Regions from separate parts of the Streptomyces sp. NPDC044719 genome, predicted to be linked through region 3. Evidence: riboswitches for the same ligand, from Rfam matches in the RefSeq annotation. Region 3 holds a riboswitch; each other region holds the start of a gene.
The links. A riboswitch is a leader RNA that binds a small molecule or an ion and turns the genes downstream of it on or off. The one in region 3 is predicted to bind cobalamin.
Positions count from the first base shown of each region.

Region 1: linked by a shared signal. The riboswitch ahead of AC07DF_RS23345 (prenyltransferase/squalene oxidase repeat-containing protein) and the one ahead of AC07DF_RS08380 (energy-coupling factor ABC transporter permease) in region 3 are both predicted to bind cobalamin.
Region 2: linked by a shared signal. The riboswitch ahead of AC07DF_RS20465 (cobalamin biosynthesis protein) and the one ahead of AC07DF_RS08380 (energy-coupling factor ABC transporter permease) in region 3 are both predicted to bind cobalamin.

Region 1 covers NZ_JBWKHE010000005.1:702,852-710,253, forward strand. Annotated here, with positions in the region: gene AC07DF_RS23330 (helix-turn-helix domain-containing protein) at 1-66, shown strand, start outside; gene AC07DF_RS23335 (SAM-dependent methyltransferase) at 84-899, opposite strand; gene AC07DF_RS23340 (phosphotransferase) at 933-1,610, opposite strand; cobalamin riboswitch at 1,649-1,781, shown strand; gene AC07DF_RS23345 (prenyltransferase/squalene oxidase repeat-containing protein) at 1,906-3,117, shown strand; gene AC07DF_RS23350 (SCO2322 family protein) at 3,114-3,752, shown strand; gene AC07DF_RS23355 (CbiQ family ECF transporter T component) at 3,739-4,866, shown strand; gene AC07DF_RS23360 (ABC transporter ATP-binding protein) at 4,863-6,557, shown strand; gene AC07DF_RS23365 (ECF transporter S component) at 6,554-7,393, shown strand.
Region 2 covers NZ_JBWKHE010000005.1:58,326-65,727, reverse strand. Annotated here, with positions in the region: gene AC07DF_RS20470 (cobyric acid synthase) at 1-767, opposite strand, end outside; gene AC07DF_RS20465 (cobalamin biosynthesis protein) at 764-1,705, opposite strand; cobalamin riboswitch at 1,807-1,945, opposite strand; gene AC07DF_RS20460 (hypothetical protein) at 2,410-2,631, opposite strand; gene AC07DF_RS20455 (inorganic phosphate transporter) at 2,667-3,902, opposite strand; gene AC07DF_RS20450 (lysozyme) at 4,047-4,799, opposite strand; gene AC07DF_RS20445 (class II aldolase/adducin family protein) at 4,998-5,729, shown strand; gene AC07DF_RS20440 (alpha/beta hydrolase family protein) at 6,444-7,402, shown strand, end outside.
Region 3 covers NZ_JBWKHE010000002.1:361,758-369,159, forward strand. Annotated here, with positions in the region: gene AC07DF_RS08365 (energy-coupling factor ABC transporter ATP-binding protein) at 1-794, opposite strand, end outside; gene cbiQ (cobalt ECF transporter T component CbiQ) at 791-1,540, opposite strand; gene AC07DF_RS08375 (energy-coupling factor ABC transporter substrate-binding protein) at 1,546-1,890, opposite strand; gene AC07DF_RS08380 (energy-coupling factor ABC transporter permease) at 1,887-2,588, opposite strand; cobalamin riboswitch at 2,619-2,803, opposite strand; gene AC07DF_RS08385 (serine/threonine-protein kinase) at 2,882-4,309, opposite strand; gene AC07DF_RS08390 (MDR family MFS transporter) at 4,527-5,822, opposite strand; gene AC07DF_RS08395 (ABC transporter permease subunit) at 5,819-7,402, opposite strand, start outside.

The DNA.
Region 1 (7,402 bases), on a different contig from region 3:
GTGGTCGAAGCCGAGTCACCGGACGAGACTCCGACCATCCTGCACCGCATACTTCAGGAGACCTGAGCGAGGCTCCCCGGGGTTCAGCGCTTGAGGGCGACACCGCCGTACTGGTGCACCTCCGCCGGCAGGCCCAGGGCCTCGGCGTCGGGACGCCAGCGCGAGCAGGACGTGACGCCCGGCTCCAGCAGCTCCAGACCGTCGAAGTAGCGGGCGATCTGCTCGGGGCTGCGCAGGATGTACGGGATCGAGCCGCCGTCGTTGTACTGCCCGATGGCCCGGAGGTAGTCCTCGCTGGTGTCGGTGCTGTCGTACTGGACGAGGTAGCTGCCGGACGGCAGGGCGTCCACCAGCTCCGCCACGATCGAGCGCGCCTCGTCGTGGTCCTCGATGTGGCCGAGGATGCCCATCAGCATGAGCGCGACGGGCTGGTCGAAGTCCAGCGTCTTACCGGCTTCCCGGACGATCGTGCTGGGCTTGCGCAGGTCGGCGTCGACGTAGTTGGTGACGCCTTCCGGTGTGCTGGTGAGCAGCGCGCGGGCGTGGGCCAGCACCAGCGGGTCGTTGTCGACGTAGACGATCCGGCTCTCCGGGGCCACCCGCTGGGCGATCTGGTGGGTGTTGTCCACGTTGGGCAGCCCGGTGCCGATGTCCAGGAACTGGCGGATGCCCTCTTCGGCGGCGAGATGGCGAACGGCGCGGGCGAGGAAGTAGCGAGCGGCGCGCGCCCCGGTCTCGATCCCGGGGAAGATCTCGCGGAACGCGTCACCGGCCACACGGTCGACTTCGTAGTTGTCCTTCCCGCCCAGCCAGTAGTTCCAGATCCGCGCCGAGTGCGGAACCGAGGTATCGATCTTGGAGAGCGGCTCCTGCTCGGAGTTCCCCGCCTGATCAGTCATGGACGCTCCTGCGTGTGGTCGTGGAGCTTCACGTTAACCGGTTTGCCTCACGGACAGGATCAACTCCTCGGCGTGGTGCAGCAGTTCGACCTCCCTGCCGCTCATGGTCGGATTGCCGGCCCGCCGGCGCAGCGCCTCCGTCAGGTTCGGCCGCGTGAGCGGGGTCGGGCCCGCGAGGAGGGCGGCCAGCATGGTGCGGGCGGCCGTGGCCAGGGGGTCGCCGGAGACGGCGGCCTGGGCGAGGATCACCGCCGACGCCGCCCAGTCCAGCCCCGGGTCGCCCTCCTCCGTGTTGGACCAGTCGATGACGCGCGGCCCCTCGGGCGTGAGCATCACGTTCTCCGGGTGGAGGTCCAGGTGGAGGACGCGGGCCGCCGGGTCGGTGGAGTGCAGGGCGGGGACGGTGTGCAGGTCGCGCAGGAGCCCGGCCAGGATCGAACCGGCCTCCGCCACCTCCAGCGTGCCCGCCAGACAGGCCTGGAGCATGGTCGGGCCGGAGAGCCGCTCCATCACCAGGTCGGAGCGCGAGCCGGTCGGGCGCACCCGGGGCACCGGATAGCCGTGGGAACGCACGTGCTCCATCACCGCACCCTCGGCCGCCGCGTCGCCCCCGCCCTCCCGTTCCCGGCGCAGCACCCAGATCTCGTCGATCTCGTACACGTCGGCGCGGCGGCCCGAGCCGAGGAGCCTTCCCGGTGGTGTCGTCGCCATGGGCCGAAGTTACCCGGCCGTACGGCGCCCTCGGCCCGTTTTTGACGTGCGGGTACAGTAAGCGGGTCGTCATCACACCCGTACAGGGGGAAGCCGGTGCAATTCCGGCGCTGACCCGCAACCGTGAACCGCCCGCCGAGGCAGGCGGTGAGCCGGATCGCCCCGTACGGATCGTGACCGGCTCACGTGCCCGGCAGCCCGCCGGTGCACGGCACCGTCGAGGTATACGGAGCCGAGCCGCCCGGGGGTGCCCCGTGCTGCCCGACTCCCCCACAGGGAGAGGCACCCGCCGATCATGAACGTCCGCCGCAGCGCCGCGGTCCTGGCCGCAGTCGCCGTGATCGGCGCCGCCACCCCGGCCGCCGCCGACCCGTCCCCGTCACCGTCCCAGGCGTTCCCCTCCGCCCTGTACGGGGGCAAGGACCCGAAGTTCGACGGCGTCTGGCGCCAGTCGCTCGCCTTCCTCGCGCAGGACACGGTGGGTGTGAAGCCCGCCGGAAAGTCCGTCCAGTGGCTGGTCCGGCAGCAGTGCGAGGACGGCGGGTTCGCCTCTTACCGCCCCGACCCCACCGCCGCGTGCGACGCCAAGACCATGCTGGACACCAACGCCACGGCCGCCGCCGTCCAGGCCCTGGCCACGCTCGGCGGTCAGGACGCCGTCACCGGCAAGGCCGTCGGCTGGCTGAAGTCCGTCCAGAACAAGGACGGCGGCTGGGGCTACTCGCCCGGCGGCGCCAGCGACACCAACTCCACGTCCGTCGTCATAGGCGCGCTGACCGCCGTCGGCGAGAAGCCGGACCAGGTCGAGAAGGGCGGGAAGTCGCCCCTCGACGCCCTGCTGAAGCTCGCCCTGCCCTGCGGCGGGGACGGTGACGGCGCCTTCGCGTTCCAGCCGGACAAGAAGGGCAAGCTGGCGGCCAACGCGGACGCCACGGCGGCGGGTGTGCTGGGCACGCTGGGCACGGGCATGGTGGTGAAGCCCGGCAGTACCAAGTCCGACGCCACCTGCGCCAAGCCAGGGACACCGGAGCAGGCGGCGGCCAACGGTGCCGCCTACCTCACGAAGGCCCTCACCAAGGACGACGGCCACCTCACCTCGGCCCTCGCCGGTGCGGACCCCCAGCCCGACCACGGCAACACCGCCGACGCGGTCGTCGCGCTCGCCGCACGGGGCGACACCGCACAGGCCGAGAAGTCCCTGGCCTGGCTGGAGAAGAACTCCGCGACCTGGGCCGCCCAGAACGGCCCCGCCGCCTACGCCCAGCTGATCCTCGCCGCGCACGCGACCGGCGCGAACCCGCGCGACTTCGGCGGCACGGACCTGGTGAAGCAGCTCAACGCGACGGGCCCGGCCCCGCAGGCCCCCGAACAGCCTTCGGCTGCCGACACGAAGGACGACGCGAAGTCGGACTTCTTCGGCGTCTGGTGGTACGTCGGGGTCTGCCTCGTCGCCGGTATCGGCATCGGCTTCCTCTTCACCGGCCGCAAGAAGAGGCAGCAGTCATGATCCGCCGGGCCGTTCTCCTCCTGCTGGCCTCGCTCCTGCTCATCGCGGGCGCGGGCCAGGCCCAGGCCGCCGGATACCGGTACTGGTCGTTCTGGGACCGCGACGGCGACCGCTGGGTCTACGCCACCCAGGGCCCGTCCATGGCCCGCCCCTCGGACGGCGACGTCCAGGGCTTCCGCTTCGCGGTGAGCGAGGACTCCGCCGAGGCGGCCCGGCCGCGCGGCACGGCCGACTTCGAGACCATCTGCGCGAAGACCCCCGCGCAGGACGGCAAGAAGCGGGTGGCGCTCGTCATCGACCCCGGCACGAAGACGGACGCCCCGCAGGGCGAGACCCCGCCCCCCGCCCGGACGGCCTGTGCCCGGGTCTCCCCCGACGCGACCACGGCAGATGCCCTCGCGACGGTCGCCAAGCCGCTGCGCTACGACACGAACGCCCTGCTGTGCGCGATCGCGGGCTACCCGGAGAAGGGCTGCGGTGAGCAGGTGTCCGGCTCCAAGAAGTCGTCACCGGCGGCGAAGAAGGACACGTCCGACGACAAGGGCCCGTCCCTGGGCCTGCTGGCGGGCATCGCCGTGGTGACGGCACTGGGGGCGGCGGCGGTCTGGCAGGTACGGCGGCGTGACCAGGCTTAGCAGCGCGGACCGGCTCAGCGACGCGCCCTCCCACCCCCCGCGCCGGCCCCGAGCCCCTCTGCACCCCGGGGCCTGGTGGCTCTGGTCCCTCTCCCTCGGCACCGCCGCCACCCGCACCACCAACCCCCTCCTCCTCACCCTCCTCATCGCGGTCTCCGCCTACGTCGTGGCGACCTGCCGCCCGGCGACCCCCTGGTCCCGTTCCTACGGCGCCTTCGTCAAACTCGCCCTCGCCGTCCTGCTCGTCCGCCTCCTCTTCGCGATCGTCCTGGGCTCCCCCATCCCCGGCACGCACACCCTCGTCCCCCTCCCCGAAGTGCCCCTCCCCGACTGGGCGCAGGGCATCCGTCTCGGCGGCGAGGTCACGGCCGAGGCCCTCGCCTTCGCGTTGTACGACGGTCTGCGACTGGCCGCCCTGCTCGTCTGCGTCGGCGCCGCGAACGCCCTCGCCAATCCCTCACGCCTCCTCAAGTCCCTCCCGGGCGCCCTGTACGAGATGGGCGTCGCGGTCGTCGTCGCCCTCACCTTCGCGCCGAACCTCATCGCCGACGTCCAGCGCCTGCGTGCCGCCCGCCGGCTGCGCGGCCGCCCGGACAAGGGGCTCCGGGGCCTGCTGCAGGTGGGCCTCCCGGTCCTGGAGGGCGCGTTGGAGCGCTCGGTGTCCCTGGCCGCCGCGATGGACGCCCGTGGCTACGGCCGTACCGCCCGGGTCCCGGCCGCGGTCCGCCGTACCACCGCCGTCCTCACCCTCGGCGGCCTGCTCGGCGTCTGCGCCGGAACGTACGGGCTGCTCACCGCCGAGGGCGCCGCCTACGGCTTCCCAATCCTGCTCGTCGGCCTCGCCGCCGCTCTCGCGGGCCTCCGGCTCGGCGGCCGGAGGTCGCTGCGCACCCGGTACCGCCCGGACCGCTGGGACGTGCGCGCGCTGCTGGTCGTCGCCTCCGGCGTGGCGGTCGCCGCGCTCCTCGTGCTCGCCTCGGTCCGTGACCCCGCGGCCCTGCACCCCGGCGTGGTGCCGCTCGTGGCCCCCACGCTCCCCGTCTGGCCCGCGGCGGCGATCCTGCTCGGTCTGCTGCCCGCGTTCGTCGCCCCCGATCCCAAGGAGCCGTCGTGATCCGCTTCGAGGATGTCTCCGTGACGTACGACGGTGCTTCCGAACCCACCGTCCAGGGCATCGACTTCGAGGTCCCGGAGGGCGAACTCGTCCTCCTGGCCGGTCCGTCAGGTGTCGGCAAGTCCACCGTCCTGGGCGCGGTCAGCGGGCTCGTGCCGCATTTCACCGGCGGCACCCTGCGGGGCAGGGTCACGGTGGCCGGACGCGACACCCGCACGCACAAGCCGCGCGAACTCGCCGACGTCGTCGGCACGGTGGGCCAGGATCCGCTCGCCCACTTCGTCACCGACACCGTCGAGGACGAACTCGCCTACGGCATGGAGTCGCTGGGCCTCGCCCCGGACGTGATGCGCCGCCGCGTGGAGGAGACGCTCGACCTCCTCGGCCTGGCCGACCTGCGAAGCCGCCCGATCGCGACGCTCTCCGGCGGCCAGCGGCAGCGCGTGGCGATCGGCTCGGTCCTCACCCCGCACCCCGCCGTCCTCGTCCTGGACGAGCCGACCTCCGCACTCGACCCGGCCGCCGCCGAGGAGGTCCTGGCGGTCCTCCAGCGCCTCGTGCACGACCTCGGCACGACGGTCCTCATGGCAGAACACCGCCTGGAACGCGTCATCCAGTACGCCGACCAGGTCGCCCTGCTGCCGAGCCCGGGCGCCGCCCCGATCGTCGGCCCTCCGGCCGAGGTCATGGCGGTGTCCCCGGTGTATCCCCCGGTGGTGGCCCTGGGCCGCCTGGCCGGCTGGACCCCCTTGCCACTGACGGTCCGTGACGCGCGGCGGAGGTCAGCGGATCTACGCGGACGTCTTGAGGGACGCGAGGGCATCGCCCTTCAGGGGCGTGGGGCTGCAATCAATTTGCGGCTACCGCCGCGTGGGCGCGACCAGCCACACACCACCGGCACCCGCCGACACCCGGCACCCCCCACCCCCGTAGGCGAAGTACAAGCCCTCTCCGTCACACGCTCCCGCATCCAAGCCCTGCGCCACATCGACCTCACGATCACCCCCGGCGAAACCATCGCCCTCATGGGCCGCAACGGCGCCGGAAAATCCACCCTCCTCAACTCCCTGGTGGGCCTCATCACCCCCACCTCCGGAACCATCCGGCTCGGCGAAGCCACACCGCACCGCACCGCCCCGAGGGACCTCGTCCGCAAGGTCGGCCTCGTCCCCCAGGAACCCCGCGACCTCCTCTACGCCGACACCGTCGCCGCCGAGTGCGCGGCGGCCGACCAGGACGCGGGAGCGACACCCGGCACCTGCCGTGCCCTGGTCACCGAGCTGCTCCCGGGCGTCACCGACGACACTCACCCCCGGGACCTCTCGGAGGGCCAGCGTCTCGCCCTCGCCCTGGCCGTCGTACTGACCGCCCGGCCCCCGCTGCTGCTCCTGGACGAGCCGACCCGGGGCCTGGACTACGCGGCGAAGGCCCGGCTGGTCACCGTGCTGCGCGCACTCGCCGCCGAGGGGCACGCCATCGTGCTGGCGACACACGACGTGGAGCTGGCGGCCGAGATCGCCCACCGGGTCGTGCTGCTCGCCGAGGGCGAGGTGATCGCGGACGGGCCTACGGCGGACGTCGTGGTCTCATCCCCGTCCTTCGCCCCGCAGGTCACCAAGATCCTGGCCCCGCAGCACTGGCTCACGGTGTCCCAGGTCCGCGAGGCCCTGCACTCCGAGGCCGGTTCATGAACACCCGGCGCCAGGCCCGGGCCGTCCGCCTCGGCCCCCGCTCCCTCGCCGCCCTGGCCCTCGTCAGCGCCGTGGGCGTCGTCGGCTTCACCTGGCCCTTCCTCGCCCCGCCCACGTCGCAGCTCAGCGCCCACGCGCAGGACGCGCCCTGGCTCTTCGCGGGCCTGCTCGTGCTGCTCGTGGCGGTGGTGGCCGCGGCGATCTCGGAGTCCGGTCTGGGCCCGAAGGCGGTGGCGATGCTCGGCGTGCTGGCCGCCACGGGGGCCGCCCTGCGGCCGATCGGCGCCGGTACGGCCGGTATCGAGCCGATGTTCTTCCTGATGGTGCTGAGCGGCCGGGTCCTCGGCCCGGGCTTCGGGTTCGTGCTGGGCTCGGTGACGATGTTCGCGTCGGCGCTGCTCACGGGCGGGGTCGGCCCCTGGATGCCGTTCCAGATGCTGGCGATGGGCTGGTTCGCGATGGGCGCGGGGCTGCTGCCGGGCCCGGACCGCCTGCGCGGCCGTACCGAGCTGGCGATGCTCGCCGGGTACGGCTTCCTCGCCGCGTTCGCCTACGGCACGGTGATGAACATGGCCGGCTGGCCCTTCATGAGCGCGCTCGCCTCGAACGTCGCCTTCGACCCGCAGGCGGCGGTCCCCGCCAACCTGGCCCGCTTCCTGGCGTACTGCCTGGCCACCTCGCTCGGCTGGGACCTGGGCCGGGCCGTCGTCACGGTCGCCCTGACACTGACCCTGGGCCCGGCGGTGCTCAGGGCGCTGCGCCGCGCCACACGCCGGGCGGCGTTCGAGACGCCGGTCACCTTCGACGCGCCCACGGCAGTGAAGCGCCCCACATGACCGACGTCA
Region 2 (7,402 bases), on a different contig from region 3:
GGCGGGGCGACGACGGACTCACGGACCGTCCCCCGCAGGGAGACGCGCAGCCCGTCCTCCTCGTCGATCCCGAGCCCGTGCCTAAACGGCAGAACGCCGTACGTCTGCCGCCCGGTGAGGCCGTGCAGCATGTCGAGCCCCGGCTCCAGCAGGGAGACGTCCCCACGGAACTTGTTCACGAGGAACCCGGCGACACACTCCTGGTCCTCGCGTGACAGCAGGGCGACGGTCCCGAAGAACGAGGCGAAGACCCCGCCCCGGTCGATGTCGCCGACGACGAGCACGGGGAGGCCTGCGTTGCGGGCGATCCCCATGTTGACGATGTCCGTCCGCCGCAGATTGATCTCCGCCGGCGAACCGGCCCCCTCACAGATCACCGCGTCATACGTGCCCCGCAACCGCTCCAGGCAGTCCAGCACCGTCCCGAGCAGCCGCTGCTGCCGCCCCCCGTGGTACCCGCGGGCACTGAGCTCCCCGACCGGCTTGCCCAGCAGCACGACCTGACTGCTCTGCTCGCCGCCGGGCTTGAGCAGCACGGGATTCATCAACGCGGTCGGCTCCACGCGGCACGCCTGCGCCTGCATGGCCTGCGCCCGCCCGATCTCGGCGCCTTCCCGCGTCACGAACGAATTCAGGGACATGTTCTGCGCCTTGAAGGGCGCGACCTTGACGCCCTGCCGCACCAGCCACCGGCAGATCCCGGCGGTCACGACGCTCTTGCCGGCGTCGGAGGTGGTACCGGCGACGAGAAGCCCACCGCCCGTCATGACGTACGCCCCTTCACGATGTGGCGCGCGGCGACACAGACGCCGAGCGCGAGCCAGCCGACACGCCTGGACAGCCGTACGGCCCGTTCGATGTCCCGGGTTTTGACACCGTGCCCCGCGCCGTTGAGGACGGGCCGGTGCTCGACCCGCCCGCCGTAGGACAGGGTTCCGCCGAGCCGCACCCCGAGCGCCCCCGCGAACGAGGCCTCCACGGGCCCTGCGTTGGGGCTCGGATGCTTGGCGGCATCGGCACGCCAGGCCGTCACGGCTCCGCGTGGATCGCCCCCGGCCACGGCCGCGAGCACGGCGGTCAGCCGGGCCCCTGGCCACCCCACGACATCGTCCAGCCGCGCGGAGGCCCACCCGTAGCGCCGGTACCGCGCCGACTTGTGCCCGACCATGGCGTCGAGGGTGTTGACGGCCCGGAACCCGAGAAGCCCCGGCACGCCACCCATGGCGCCCCACACGAGCGCCCCCACGACGGCGTCGGAGGTGTTCTCCGCGACGGACTCGACGACGGCCCGGGCGATCCCGTCGGCGTCCAGGGCCTGCGGATCCCGTCCGCACAGATGCGGCAGCCGCGCACGGGCCGCGTCGACGTCCCCGGCCTCCAGGGCGCGCCCGATGGCCTGCGCCTCCCGCGCGAGTGAAGTCCCCCCGACGACGGCCCAGGTGGCGACAGCGGTCAGTCCGACCGACGCGGGGGCGGACGTACGCACCGCACGCGCGGCGACGGCCCCCAGCGCGGCGGCCCCGCCCGCGCACACCACGGTGTGCAGCGCGCCCCACCCCCGGTGGTCCCGCCACAGCACCCGCTCCACGGCACGCGCGGCCCGCCCGAACCCGGCGACCGGATGCCCCCGGCGAGGATCGCCGAGCAGCAGATCACCGATCAGACCGACGGCGGCACCGTACGCGTGAACGCGACCGGCACCCATGGGCTCAGCCGGCCACGGGGGCGGACAATGGTGGGGTACTGACCCTCGATCGGCAGCCGAACATGGCGATATGTCCTCACTCAGGGTGTCCACGCCCTGGTTCGACGAGACCGGCGGTGAGAGTTCCTGGCTCCCGGGGGTTGTTACCCCGGTGACAGTGGCGGGACCGCGCCGGACTTCCACCGGCTTCCTCTCCTGCCGCCGTATTGGCCCCGGCAGTCCACCACGGCCGCGAACAGCCGTCAACTTGCCGTTGACCTGCGAGAGGAGAGTGTGGACAAGCCCACACCGCGCTAACACGCCGCTCCGCTCCCGGGGACCGGCTCGGCTCCGCGGCGGCCCGGGTCCGCTCCGCCGACGGCACTCCCGCCGGCTCCGGATTCCTGCGGCCCGACGCGGCGATACGGGACGGCCGGTCACCGTTGCCGCGACCGTGCGAAGGCCAGGGCGCCCGCGAGTTCGCTTTCTGTGGAATGCCGACACGGCGCGCCGATGGTGAGCCGGTGGGGCCGGCCATCGAGAGCGACGCCGACATCTCCGTGAGTCCTGGCCGACGACGGAACCCTGCTGAGCGACGGCGGCCCCTCGAGACGCCGGCGACGGCCGGCGCGGACACCGGCTCCCCCTGCCCCTGAACCCCCGCCCACGACAACCGGGCGGCCCAGGACCAAAGCCCCGTGCCGCCCGGCGACAGACGATCGTGGTCAGGCCACGATCAGATAGATCCCGTACCCCACAGCCGCCGCACACGCCGCGAAGCACGCATACGCGCCCGTCACCGCGAGCCCCGCGGACCCGCCCGCCGCCACCGCACGCTCGCGGCGCGACAGGCCGGTGATGCCGAGGGTGAACAGGCCGACGAGGAGAACGGTGGCCACGAGGCTGACGCCGAAGACGGAGCCGAGGGTCGCCCAGTCGATCTTCATCTCAGAGATTCTTCCTTGTCACCGGGTGGGCGGGATCAGACCGAGGTGGTCGTGGTGGAGGGCTTGCGATCGGCCTGGGCCGGGATCGTGGCGGCCAGCTCCTCGGACGGGCCCGCCGGAGGCGGCGTCACCGCGGCGATGGCGGTGGTCACGACGCCGGCCGGCTCCTCGTCGACCTCGTTGACGTTCGTGTGGTCGACGACCTCGCGGCGCGACAGCTTCCAGATCACCGCGCTGGAGGCGACCAGGAAGATCGCCACGACCGCCGTGCCCCAGTTCCCGAAGCCGGTCACGTACTCGGCGAGCGCACCCACCAGGGCCGCCGCCGGCAGCGTCAGACCCCAGGCGACGAACATCCGCGTCGCCGTCGACCAGCGGACCACGCCGCCCTTGCGGCCGAGCCCCGCGCCCATCACCGCGCCGGACACGGAGTGGGTGGTGGAGAGGGAGAAGCCGAGGTGCGAGGAGGCCAGGATGACCGTCGCCGCGCTGGTCTGGGCGGCGAAGCCCTGCTGCGGCTGGAGGTCGGTCAGGCCCTTGCCCATGGTGCGGATGATGCGCCAGCCGCCGAGGTAGGTGCCGAGCGCGATGGCGATACCCGCGGAGAGGATGACCCACATGGGCGGGTCGGAGTCGGGGGCGACGGCGCCGCCGGCGACCAGGGCGAGGGTGATGACACCCATCGTCTTCTGGGCGTCGTTGGTGCCGTGGGCCAGCGAGACCAGGCCCGCGGAGGCGATCTGGCCGGCCCGGTAGCCCTTCTTGGAGGCCTCGCCGTCGGCCTTCTTGCCGAGGGAGTAGGTCAACCGGGTGCCGAGCATCGCCGCGATGCCCGCGACCAGCGGGGCGGCGATCGCCGGGATCAGCACCTTGGTGACCAGCACGTCACCGTGCACCGCGCCGACGCCCGCCGAGGCGATCGTGGCACCGATCAGGCCGCCCATCAGGGCGTGCGACGAACTGGACGGCAGACCGACGAGCCAGGTCAGCAGGTTCCAGAGGATCGCGCCGACCAGAGCGGCGAAGATGACCTCGGGACGGATGCCGGCCTCGTCGACCAGGCCTTTGGAGATCGTGTTCGCGACTTCGACGGACAGGAAGGCGCCGACCAGGTTGAGCACCGCGGACATGGCCACCGCGATCTTCGGTCTCATGGCGCCCGTGGAAATGGTCGTGGCCATCGCGTTCGCGGTGTCGTGGAAACCGTTCGTGAAATCGAACGCAAGTGCGGTTACCACCACAATCGCGAGGATCAGCGAGAAGCTTTCCATTTACCCAGGCAATCGTTCGGCGTCGTTGGCGGGACGAACGTAGGTAACCCGAGTGAACGGAAGATGAACTGGGAGGGGCGCAGGGGTGTCCGCAACAGGGGGCCGTCATTCCGCCCTGGTGCGACTGCCCTTGCGCCCCAACGATCACGTGCCCTTGGCGAACTGTTTCAGTCGATCGAGTGACCCGTCGAAGAGATTCTGGTCACCCGGAAGGGTGCCGTCGCCGTTGTCGTACTGCCAGAAGGTCCAGGAGGACCACCCCGCCGGCAGTGGCCCCGCGCTCGCCGCGCCGTAGCGGGCGACCCACAGGGCGTGGTTCGCGGCGAACGCGCGGCTGTTGCCCGTGCACGTGTTCCACCAGTGGGTGGTCGTGTAGATCACCGGGCGGCGGCCGGTGAGCCGCTTGACCTCGTCGCTGAACGACTTGATCCAGCTGACCATCGCGGCCTTGCTCAGGCCGTAGCACTTGTGTTTCTTGTCGTACGGGTTGTACTCGATGTCGAGCGCCGGCGGCAGCGTCCAGCCGTCCGCGCTCCAACTGCCGCCGTTGCCTACGAAGTGGGCCGCCTGGGCCCGGCCCGAGGACCTGTTCGGCAGTGCGAAGTGGTAGGCGCCGCGGATGAGGCCCGCCGCGCGCGAGCCGTTGTACTGCCGGCTGAAGTAGGGGTTGCGGTAGGTGGTGGACTCGGTCGCCTTGACGTAGACGAATCTGGCGCCCTTCGCCTTCGCGCGCTGCCAGTCGACGTTCTTCTGGTGGGACGAGACGTCGTGCCCCTTCGGGCGGCTCGCCGCCGCGGCCGGGAACTCCGCGAGCGAGGTCCCTCCCAGCGCGAGCGCCGCGGCGGAGACCGCCAGTAAGCGGCTGCGGCGGCGGGTCGATATGTGGTCACGGGCCATGTGATTCCCCCCGGAATGGCGACGTGCGCGGCAAATCCCCCAGAGAGTACTGGAAGACCATTGAACGCCCGATGATCTCCGGCCAAGAGGGATCCGCGACGTGTTTGTGCCGATATGCGCCCTTACGGATGCGCGGTTTCCGGCCTAAAGTGCCCCCGCCCGGCGGCGCGTTGAAGGGCTGCCTGGCAGGATCGCCGCATGGCTGAGCAGCGAGGCGACGAGCGGGACACGGGGGACGTCCGAGGCGGCGGACAGGATGTGGGGGAGTCACGGCGGAGGGGTGTGCGCCCCGAGGAGGCGCGCGCCTGGGAGGACCTCGTCGCGACGGCCCGCCGGACGGTCGCCGACGGGCTCGTCGTCGGAACGTCAGGCAACGTCTCGGTGCGCGTCGGGGATATCGTCCTGGTCACGCCGTCGGGCGTGCCCTACGACCGGCTGGCGCCGGACGACGTCACCGGGGTCGGCCTCGACGGCCGGCAGGTCCTCGGCGCGCTCGTCCCGACCAGCGAGCTGCCCATGCACCTCGCCGTCTACCGCACGACCGGCGCCCACGCCGTCGTCCACACCCACGCCGTGCACGCGACGGCCGTCTCGACCCTCGTGAGCGAGCTCCCGCTGATCCACTACATGGCCGCCGCGCTCGGCGGACCCGTCCGGGTTGCCCCGTATGCGACGTACGGCAGCGACGAGTTGGCCGAGAACATGCTCCGCGCCCTCGCCGGCCGCTCCGGCTGCCTCCTCCAGAACCACGGCACGATCACCTACGGCACGTCCCTGGACCAGGCCTACGACCGCACCGCCCAGCTGGAATGGATGTGCCGCCTGTGGCTGACGGCCACATCGGTCCCGGGCCTGTCCCCGAGCCTGCTGTCCTCGGAACAACTGGCGGAGGTGGAGAACCGGCTACGCGGCTACGGCCAGCCCGGCTGACCCGCCTTCCCCGGCCCACTGCCCCTCACCGCCGCCCACACCCCGGATGCCCGTCACGCCCCTCACCGCTCGCGCAACCACCACCACCGCCCACCGGCGTCCCGCCGCGGACGCGGCCATCGCTCCGTGGGCTACCGGCATGCCGCCCCGCGGCTGCGCCCACCGCTCCGCCGGCCGCTCGGCCCCGCGCGCGGCCATCGCTCCGCCGGTGTCCGGCAATCCGCCGCGCCGCTGCGGCCTCTGCTCGGCTGGTCACCGGCGTCCCGCCCCGGCGGCTGCGGCCCCGGCTCGGCCGGTCACCGGCATGCCGCCGCGGACGTGGCCATCGCTCCGTGGTCTACCGGCACCCCGCCCCGCGCGCGGCTCCGCTTGGCCGTCTAGCCCCTGCTCCCGGATGCCGCTCCGCTCGGCCGTCTAGCCCCTGCTCCCGGATGCCGCTCCGCTTGGCCGTCTAGCCCCTGCTCCCGGATGCCGCTCCGCTCGGCCGCCTGGCCCCGCCCACCGGATGCCGCTCCGCCCAACCCGGCCGTCCCGCCCAACCCCGCCCACCGGATGCCGCCCCGCCCCAACCCGGCCGCCCCGCCCAACCCCGCCCACCGGATACCGCCGCGGACACCACAACCCGGCCGATCACCCCCGCCCCGGCGCCCGCGCTCGTCACCCCACCGACCCCGCCCACTGGTCCCCCGCCCGGTCCGCCGGGACACTGGAGCCGTGCGCACTGTCAGAGCGGCGGCCGCTGCCGCCACCGCCGTGATCGGAGCCGGGGCAGCCGCCGTGGCCGCCGGCCGGTTCGCCAGCGACGCCGCGCTCAAGGCGCCTCCCGGCAGGCCGCTGCCCACCGAACCCCGGCTCACCGTGCACGGCACCGCCGCGGGCCAGATCACCCTCACCCGGGACCTGGCCGCCCTGCGGCCCGGCCGCTACGGCCTCTCCGGTGACGGCTCCCACGCGGTGGTCGGCCCCGTCCTGACCACCGCCCCGCACACCGCTGACACCGTCGTACGCCGCTTGGAGAGCGTCACGCACGGCACCCTGAAGGCCGGGGACAAGGCCTGGCTCACCGCGAACGTGTACGTCGGCAACCCGAGCGCCGCCCTCGGTCTCGAACACGCCGACGTCGACGTCCCCGGCGAACTCGGCGCCCTGCCCGCCTGGTTCGTGGCCGGCGCCCGGGACACCTGGGTGATCGCCGTGCACGGCCTGGGCACCACACGGGAACTGGCCATGAACGTCATGGAGTTCCTGCACCGCAACCGCTTCCCGGTGCTCGCCCTCGCCTACCGCGGCGACCTGGGCGCACCCCGCCGGCCCGACGGGCTGAACCACCTCGGCGAGACCGAGTGGCGCGACCTCGACGCGGCGATCCGCTACGCCGTGCGCCACGGCGCCCGGCAGGTCGTCCTGCACGGCTGGTCCACCGGCGCCACCATGGCCCTGCGCGCCGCCGCGCACTCGGGACTGCGCGACCGCGTCTCGGGGCTGGTCCTGGACTCCCCGGTGCTCAGCTGGCAGACCACCCTGCGCGCCCTCGCCGCGGCCCGCCGCACCCCGGGCCCGCTGCTGCCCCTCGCTGTCCGCGCCGCCCAGGGCCGCACCGGTCTGTCCGACGACGGCGTCGCGGGCCCGGCGCCGTTCGACGGGCTCCGCATCCCGGCGCTCGTCTTCCACGG
Region 3 (7,402 bases):
GGGCCGGGCGCAGAGTCGTTCAACAACCCCTGGGCACGCAGCAGTTCGGCGGCTGCGGCACCCCAGGGCAACCGCAGTCCCGCCTGCCGGAGGAGATCGGTCCGGGCCAGTGCCGTGGGCGCGGGGGCGAGGTGCACGCCGTCCGGGGTGAGGAGCGCCGCGTCGTCGGCCCAGCGCAGGGCGAGATCGACGTCGTGCGTGGCCATCACCACCGTGGTGCCGTTCGCGCGCAGCCCGTCGAGTGTGCTGAGGAGCCGTTCCTGGCCGTCGGGGTCGAGTCCGGCCGTCGGCTCGTCGAGGACCAGCACACGGGGCCGCATGGCGACCGCGCCCGCGATGGCGGTCCGCTTGCGCTGCCCGTAGGAGAGCAGATGGGTGGGCCGGTCGGCCAGGGCGGTGATGTCCAGGGCGGCGAGCGCCTCCGCCACCCGCGCCCGTACCTCCGGATCGGCCAGGCCCAGGTTCAGCGGCCCGAACGACACGTCCTGCTCGACGGACGCCGCGAACAACTGGTCGTCCGGGTCCTGCACCACGAGCTGGACGGTCGTCCGCAGCCGGGTCAGGCCCTTGCGGTCGTACGTCACCGGCTGCCCGTCGACCGTCAACCGCCCCTCGTGCGGCCGCAGTCCGCCGCTGAGCAGCCGCATCAGCGTGGTCTTGCCGCTGCCGTTGCGGCCGAGCAGCGCGAGCGCCCGCCCCTCGCGGATGTCGAAGTCGAGGCCGCTGAGCACGGCCGGGCCGTCCTCGTAGGCGAAGGACGCGCCCCGCAGGGCGACGAGGGCGGGCTCGCTCATGCCGGCGGCCTTTCCAGTACGAAGGTGAGGACGGCCAGCGCCGCGAGGAGCGCGCAGCTGGCGACCGTGAAGCGGACGGATACGCGGGCCTCGGGCACCAGGACACGCAGGGTCCCGTCGTAGCCGCGCCCGGCGAGACCGGCCTGGAGGCGGGCCGCCCGGTCGAAGGCCCGGACGAACGCGGTGGCGCCGAGGCCGCCCAGCGAACGCCAGGCGGCGGCCCGCGTGGTGTGCCCGAGCCGGGCTGCCTGCGCGTCGCGGATCCGGCGCACGGAGTCCAGCAGCAGAAAGCTCATGCGGTACGTCACGAGCGCGACATCGACGACGGGCGCCGGGACGCCGGCCCGGACCAGACGCGGCAGCAGGTCGGACATGGGCGTGGTGAAGGCGAACAGCAGCACCCCCAGGGAGGCCGCCGAGGTGCGCAGCAGCAGCTCCCCGGCCCGCAGGGGCCCGTCGTCCGCGAGGGAGACGAAGCCTTCCGGCCCGCCGACCTGGACGAGCAGGGTGACCGCGCCGGTCACGCAGAAGCCCAGCGGCACCCGGTAGGCCCGCCACAGCCGGCGGCCCGGCACACCGGCCGGTCCCAGCAGCAGGGCCACCGCCGTCACGAGCACCAGCGCCGCACCCGGCCAGGGCGGCAGCGAGATGGCCAGCACGGTGAGTCCGAGACCGAGCACGGCCTTGTCCACGGGATGGCGGCGGCGCCAGCGACTGCTGTGCGCCGCCGCGTCGATCGGCAGCACGCGGCTCAGGCCCTCTCGGCCGTGGACTCCTCGGCGTCCCGCTCCCGCGCCTGTTGCTCCCCCTGCCGCCGGCCCCGGCGCAGACCGAAGTAGTAGGCGAGGACACCGGCGCCGAGCGCGGCCTGGAGGGCGAACAGCGCCGACTCGATCTCACCCGACGGCGGCTCGTACAGCGGCGAGAACCAGGGCTTGTAGTCCGGGTCGATCTCGGTGATCGCCGTCTCCGCCTGGGCGTCGGCGCCCGTGAACGGCTCCTCCTTGTGGTCGCCGAGGCCGAGCGCGAGCGGCAGTACGGCGAGCGCGGCCACGGCGAGCAGCAGCAGGAGGTTGATCTTCGTGCTCTTCTTCATCGGGTCGCCGCCTCGGTCTCGGTCACGGACTGCTTCTTGGCGAGGAGCACACCCAGCCGGGTCAGTTCGCCCTTGCTGGACTGCACCAGCAGCCGCATCACAAGGACCGTCAGCAGCCCCTCGCTCACCGCGAGCGGTATCTGGGTGACGGCGAAGATGGTGCCGAACTTGCCGAGCGCGCCCACGAACCCGCTGCCCGGGTCGGGGAAGGCCAGTGCCAGCTGCACGCTGGTGACGCAGTAGGTGGACAGGTCGGCGAAGAACGCCCCGAAGAAGACCGCGACCATCAGCGGCACGTCGTACCGCCGCAGCAGTTTGTACACGGCGTATCCGGCCCAGGGCCCGACGATCGCCATGGAGAAGACGTTGGCGCCGAGCGTGGTGAGGCCGCCGTGGGCGAGCAGGAGTGCCTGGAAGAGCAGGGTGATGGTGCCCAGCACCGCCATGATGGGCGGCCGGAACAGGATGGCTCCCAGGCCCGTTCCGGTGGGGTGGGAGCAACTGCCGGTGACCGACGGAAGCTTCAGGGCGGACAGGACGAACGTGAAGGCACCGGAGGCACCGAGGAGCAGGGTGCTCTCCGGGTGCTCGCGCACCTCACGGGTGAGCGACCGGACCCCGTGGACGACGAACGGTGCCGACGCGACGCCCCAGGCGACCGCGTGCGCGGGTGGCAGGAAACCCTCGGCTATGTGCATGGCTCAGCAGACCCTCTCCAGCACCTCGTGGATGGTTGACGTGCCTTGGCCGGTCTCCTGGCTGACGGGTACCACCGCCCGTACTCCGCCTTCCCGGGTCACAAGGACCCAGTGGCTGCCCGTGAGGGCCGGAGCCGGACTTCCCGATTCACAGTGGCGAGGGCCGCACCGGCATCACACCGGATTTCCCGTTCACCAAGGCGTGGTGACAGTAATGCCGGGATAAGGACGATGACAAGCCACCCGAGGGGGCGCGCGAGGGGGCGCCCGCTCGCACACCGGCGCAGGGCCGCTCAGTCGTCGCCGCCGTCGTCATCGTCGTCCCCGTCCTCCCAGGTCTGACGGGGCTTCTCCTGCTGGGGTTTGTCCGCCTTTTGCGCTGGGTCGGCCGTCTCCTGCGCCGGAGTCGTGGGGCTGGGCGTCGTTGCGACGGGGGCAGGGGGAGGGGGCGCGGTGGTGGACGGGGTGATATCGGCCACTGTGCCGGTGGCCGGAGCGCCGGCGCCCGGAGCCGTGTCCTTGGCAGGGTCGGAGGAAAGGGGCGAGGCGGAGTCCGCGGACGGTGTGGCGGCGGGGCTGCTCGCGGAGGGGGACGCGTCGGGCTCCGTGCCCTCCGTCGCGGTGTTGTCGGGCGAGAACCACAGCATGCCGGCGAGCATCGCGGCGGCGAAGAGCGCCGCGGCGGCGATCGTCGCGGCCGCCCTGCGGCGGTGGTCGGGGCCGCCCCGGGGCGCGGCGCGGCGCGAACGGCCGGTCCGGGGTGAGCGGCCGGTGCGCAGCCCCGGGGCGCCGGGCAGCGCGTAGGCGGCCGGGTTGCGGGTCTCGGCGGCCGAATACGGCCTCCGAGTGGCGGACGTCACGGGGGGCGCGGCCTCCGGCAGCGGCTCGGGCAGCCCTCGCCAGGCGCCCCCGGCGAACCACTCGGCGGTCTGCTGGGCGGTGGGCCGGTCCTCGGGCTGCTTGGCGAGCAGGCCGAGCAGGTAGTTCTCGAAGGCCGGCGGGAGTCCGGCGACACCGAGCTCGCGAGGCGGAACGGGCGCGGAGTCGAGGTGCTGGTGGAGGAGCGCGACAGCGGTGTCCGCCTGGAACGGCGGCCGCCCGCTGAGGAGTTGGTAGAGCAGACACCCCAGGGAGTACATGTCGGAGGCGGGACCCGCGGGCTGGCCCAGGGCGCGTTCGGGCGCCAGGTAGAGGCCGGTGCCGACGATCTGGCCGGTGGCGGTGAGCGCGGCGCCGGGGTCGTCGAGGAAGCGGGCGATGCCGAAGTCGCCGATCTTCAGGGTGCCGTGGGCGTCCAGCAGGAGGTTGGCGGGCTTGATGTCGCGGTGGACGATGCCCTGCGCGTGTGCGGCGGCCAGCCCGGCGGCGGCCTGCGCGGCGAGATCCGCCACCCGTTCGGCGGGAAGCGCGCCGGAGGCGGCCAGCACCCCGGCGAGGCTGTCGCCGTCGACCAGTTCCATCACCAGGTACAGCCGGTTGTCGTACTCGCCGAAGTCCCAGACACCCACCAGATGGGGGTGGTTGAGACGCCCGGCGGTCTGGGCCTCCAGACGGAACCGGGAGGCCGCCGTGACATCGGTGTCCTGGGGCAGCAGCAGCTTGACGGCCACCGCTCTGGCGAGCGTCTCGTCGTACGCGCGCCAGACCTCTCCCATTCCACCGCGCCCGATCTCAACATCCAGCCGGTAGCGGCCCGCTAGCAGCACTCGTCCTCGTCTCATGCGTGGGGGAAGGTACGTCGCCGCAGGCCGAACTCCCCGTTTTGACGCGGGGGTTGGTGGGAGACATCGCAGCCGACCCAGGATACTGGCGCCGCGTGACCACTGATCTCCGCGGCGGTGTCGAGGGACGGTGCCGTCCCGGAAATCCGGGAGCGGAGACGTCGCCCGGCGGGGTGATGGCGCGGTGCACGCGGTTGCCGGGCTGCCGCCCGCCGGGTCAGGCCGTCTCGTCCGTCTCCGGCCGCTCCTCCCGGCGCGGCAGCAGAGCCACCGTCAGGGCCGGTACGGCCGCGAGGACCAGCCAGGGCACGGCGGGCGGGAGGCCGAGGTCGAGCAGGGAGCCGGTGGCCGCGCTGCCGGCCAGGACGATCAGGCCGGACACGGAGGACAGCGCGCCCATGTAGAGGCCGATCCGGCCCTCCTCGGCGAGGTCGGGCACCCAGGCGCGGGCGGCGGGCACGACCAGCATCTGTCCCACGGTGAGCAGTACGACGAAGCCCGCGGCGGGCAGCAGCCCGGCGACTCCCGTCCAGCCGGCGGGGCGCGCCGCGGCCACCACCGTGAAACCGGCCGCGATCAGCAGCAGTCCGGCGGTCATGGAGCGGCGCAGGTCCAGCCGGTCGCCCGCCCAGCGGGTCACCGGCAGCTGGGTGAAGACCACCAGCACCGAGGACAGGGCGAACAGCCAGGACAGCGGCGCCTGGGAGCCCGTCGCGCGCCGCACCTCGTCCGGCAGGGCCAGATACAGCTGGTTGTAGGCGAGCAGGTACGAGCCGTACGCGCCGCACAGGGCCAGGAAGCGGCGGTTGCGCAGCAGCACGCGCGCCCCGCCCCGCTCCCGGGTGCGGACCCGGCCCGGGATGTGCTGCGGCATCAGCCACAGATGCCCGGCCAGGACGAGCACGAAGACCGCCGCACCGGCGAGGCACGCGGTGCGGAAGTCGACGGCGAGCAGCAACCCGCCGAGCAGCGGCCCGACGAAGGCCCCGGCCTGGCCCGCGACGCTGAACAGGGCCAGGAGCCGGGTGCGCGAGCCGCGTCCCTCCTCCTCCCAGACCACCGCCTGGCGGGCCACCTCGGACTCCACGGCGGGAGAGAACAGCGCGGCGGCGAAACCGATCACCAGCACCGCGCCGATCACGGCCGCGCTCGCCTCCGCGTACCCGAGCCACGCGAACCCGGCGATCCGCAGCGCACAGCCGGCCAGCACGACGGGCCGCACCCCGAACCGGTCGACGAGCCAGCCGCCGACCACGAACAGCCCCTGCTGGCTGAAGGTACGCAGCCCGAGCACGAACCCGACCAGCCAGCCCGCCATGCCGATCGCGGTACCGAGGTGCTCGGCGAGGAACGGCAGGACGGCGTAGAAACCGATGTTGAAGGCGAGCTGGGTCAGGATCAGCAGCCGCAGCAGCGGCGACAGCTGCTTCCAGAGCCGCCAGGTGCTCTCGCGCGGGTTCCTGGGCGCACGGGCGGACCGGCGGGCCGGCACGCGGGAGACGGGGTCGGTCATCGTTCTTCTGTCGCTGAGGTGGACACGGGGGCCGGGAGGGCGCCGGGGCTGTTGTTCCGCTGCCGCTGCGGGGGCATGACCCGCTCCCCGGACGGCCCGGCCGGTTCCTCGGGCCGCCTGCGCCGCCGCGGCAGCCGTACGCCGCCCGCGGCCGTCACCGCGAGCGCCCCGAGCAGGGCGAGTACGGCGGCGGGGAAGAGGACGGCCCAGGGGGCGCGTTCGGCGTACGGCTGGTTCTCGGCGAGCAGCAGGCCCCACTCGGGGGACGGCGGCTGGGCACCCAGGCCGAGGAAGCCGAGGGCGGCGAGGCTCAGCGCGACGCCGGGCAGCCGGAGCAGGGCGTGCCGGGCCACCGGCGACAGCACGGCGGGCAGCAGCTCGTGCCGGAGCAGATACCAGCGGCCGGCGCCCAGTGCGCGGGTCGCGGCCAGGTGTGTGGTCGCGCGCTCCTGCCGCAGCAGCGAGGAGGTGTGCGCGGCCAGCGGGGACCAGGCCACGACGCCCACGGCGAACGCGGGAGTCCAGGGCCCGCTGCCCGCGACCCCGGCGACGAGGAGCCCCGCCAGAACGGGCGGCACGGCGCTGACGGTGTCGACCAGCGGCCCGGACAATCTGGGCAGCAGCCCCAGCAGCAGCCCCACGACGAGAGCGGCGGCGCTCACCGCGAGGGCGATGCCGAGGGTGGTCAGCGCGCCGTGGGAGACCCGGGCGAGGACGTCCCGGCCGAGCGCGTCCGTCCCGAACGGATGCGCCGGGGAGGGGGCCCGCAGCTTGGCGAGGGTGTCCAGGGCGAGCGCGTCGCGGGGCAGGCCGAACCCGATGACGGCGGCGAGCAGCGCACCGTAGAGCAACGGCAGGGCGCGGGGCGCGGGCCGGCCGGGACGGTGCAGGGAGTGCAGGGCACCGTCGCGCAACGCGGGCCCGATGAGCAGCCGGGCCGCCAGCCGGGCGAGGGCCCCGGCGACGGCCGCGACCAGGACGAGGGCGAGGGTGCCGGTCTGCAGGACGGGCAGGTCCTGGGCGAGGGCGGCCTGGAGGGTGAGCCGGCCCAGTCCCGGGATGTCGAAGATCTGCTCGACTGCGACCGAGCCGCCGGTCAGGCCGACCACGAACAGGCCCAGATTGGGCAGCAGTCCGGGAACGCAGCGGCGCACCGCCTGCCGCGCCACGGACTTCGGCGGGACACCGCGTGCCGCGGCGGCCAGCGCCCACGGCTCGGCGAAGGCGCCGGGCAGCAGGTCGTCCAGCATCCGTCCGAGGATCGCCCCGGCGGGCAGACCGAGGGCCAGCGACGGCAGCACCATCCACTGCGGCCCGTACCAGCCCAGAGCGGGCAGCCAGCCCAGCTGGACGCCGATCACCGAGGCCAGCACGGAGGCGACGAGGAACTCGGGCAGCGCGGCCAGCACCGCCGAGGCCGTGCCGCCCGGGCCGCGTGCGGCGAGCCGCCCCCGCGAGCCGAGCCGGAGTGTGCGGGCGCACACCGCCGCCACCGTGCCCGCCGCGACCACGAGAGCCCCGGACATCAGCAGCAGCGAGGCGCCGAGCGACTGCACGACAGCAGGCAGCACCTGGCCGCC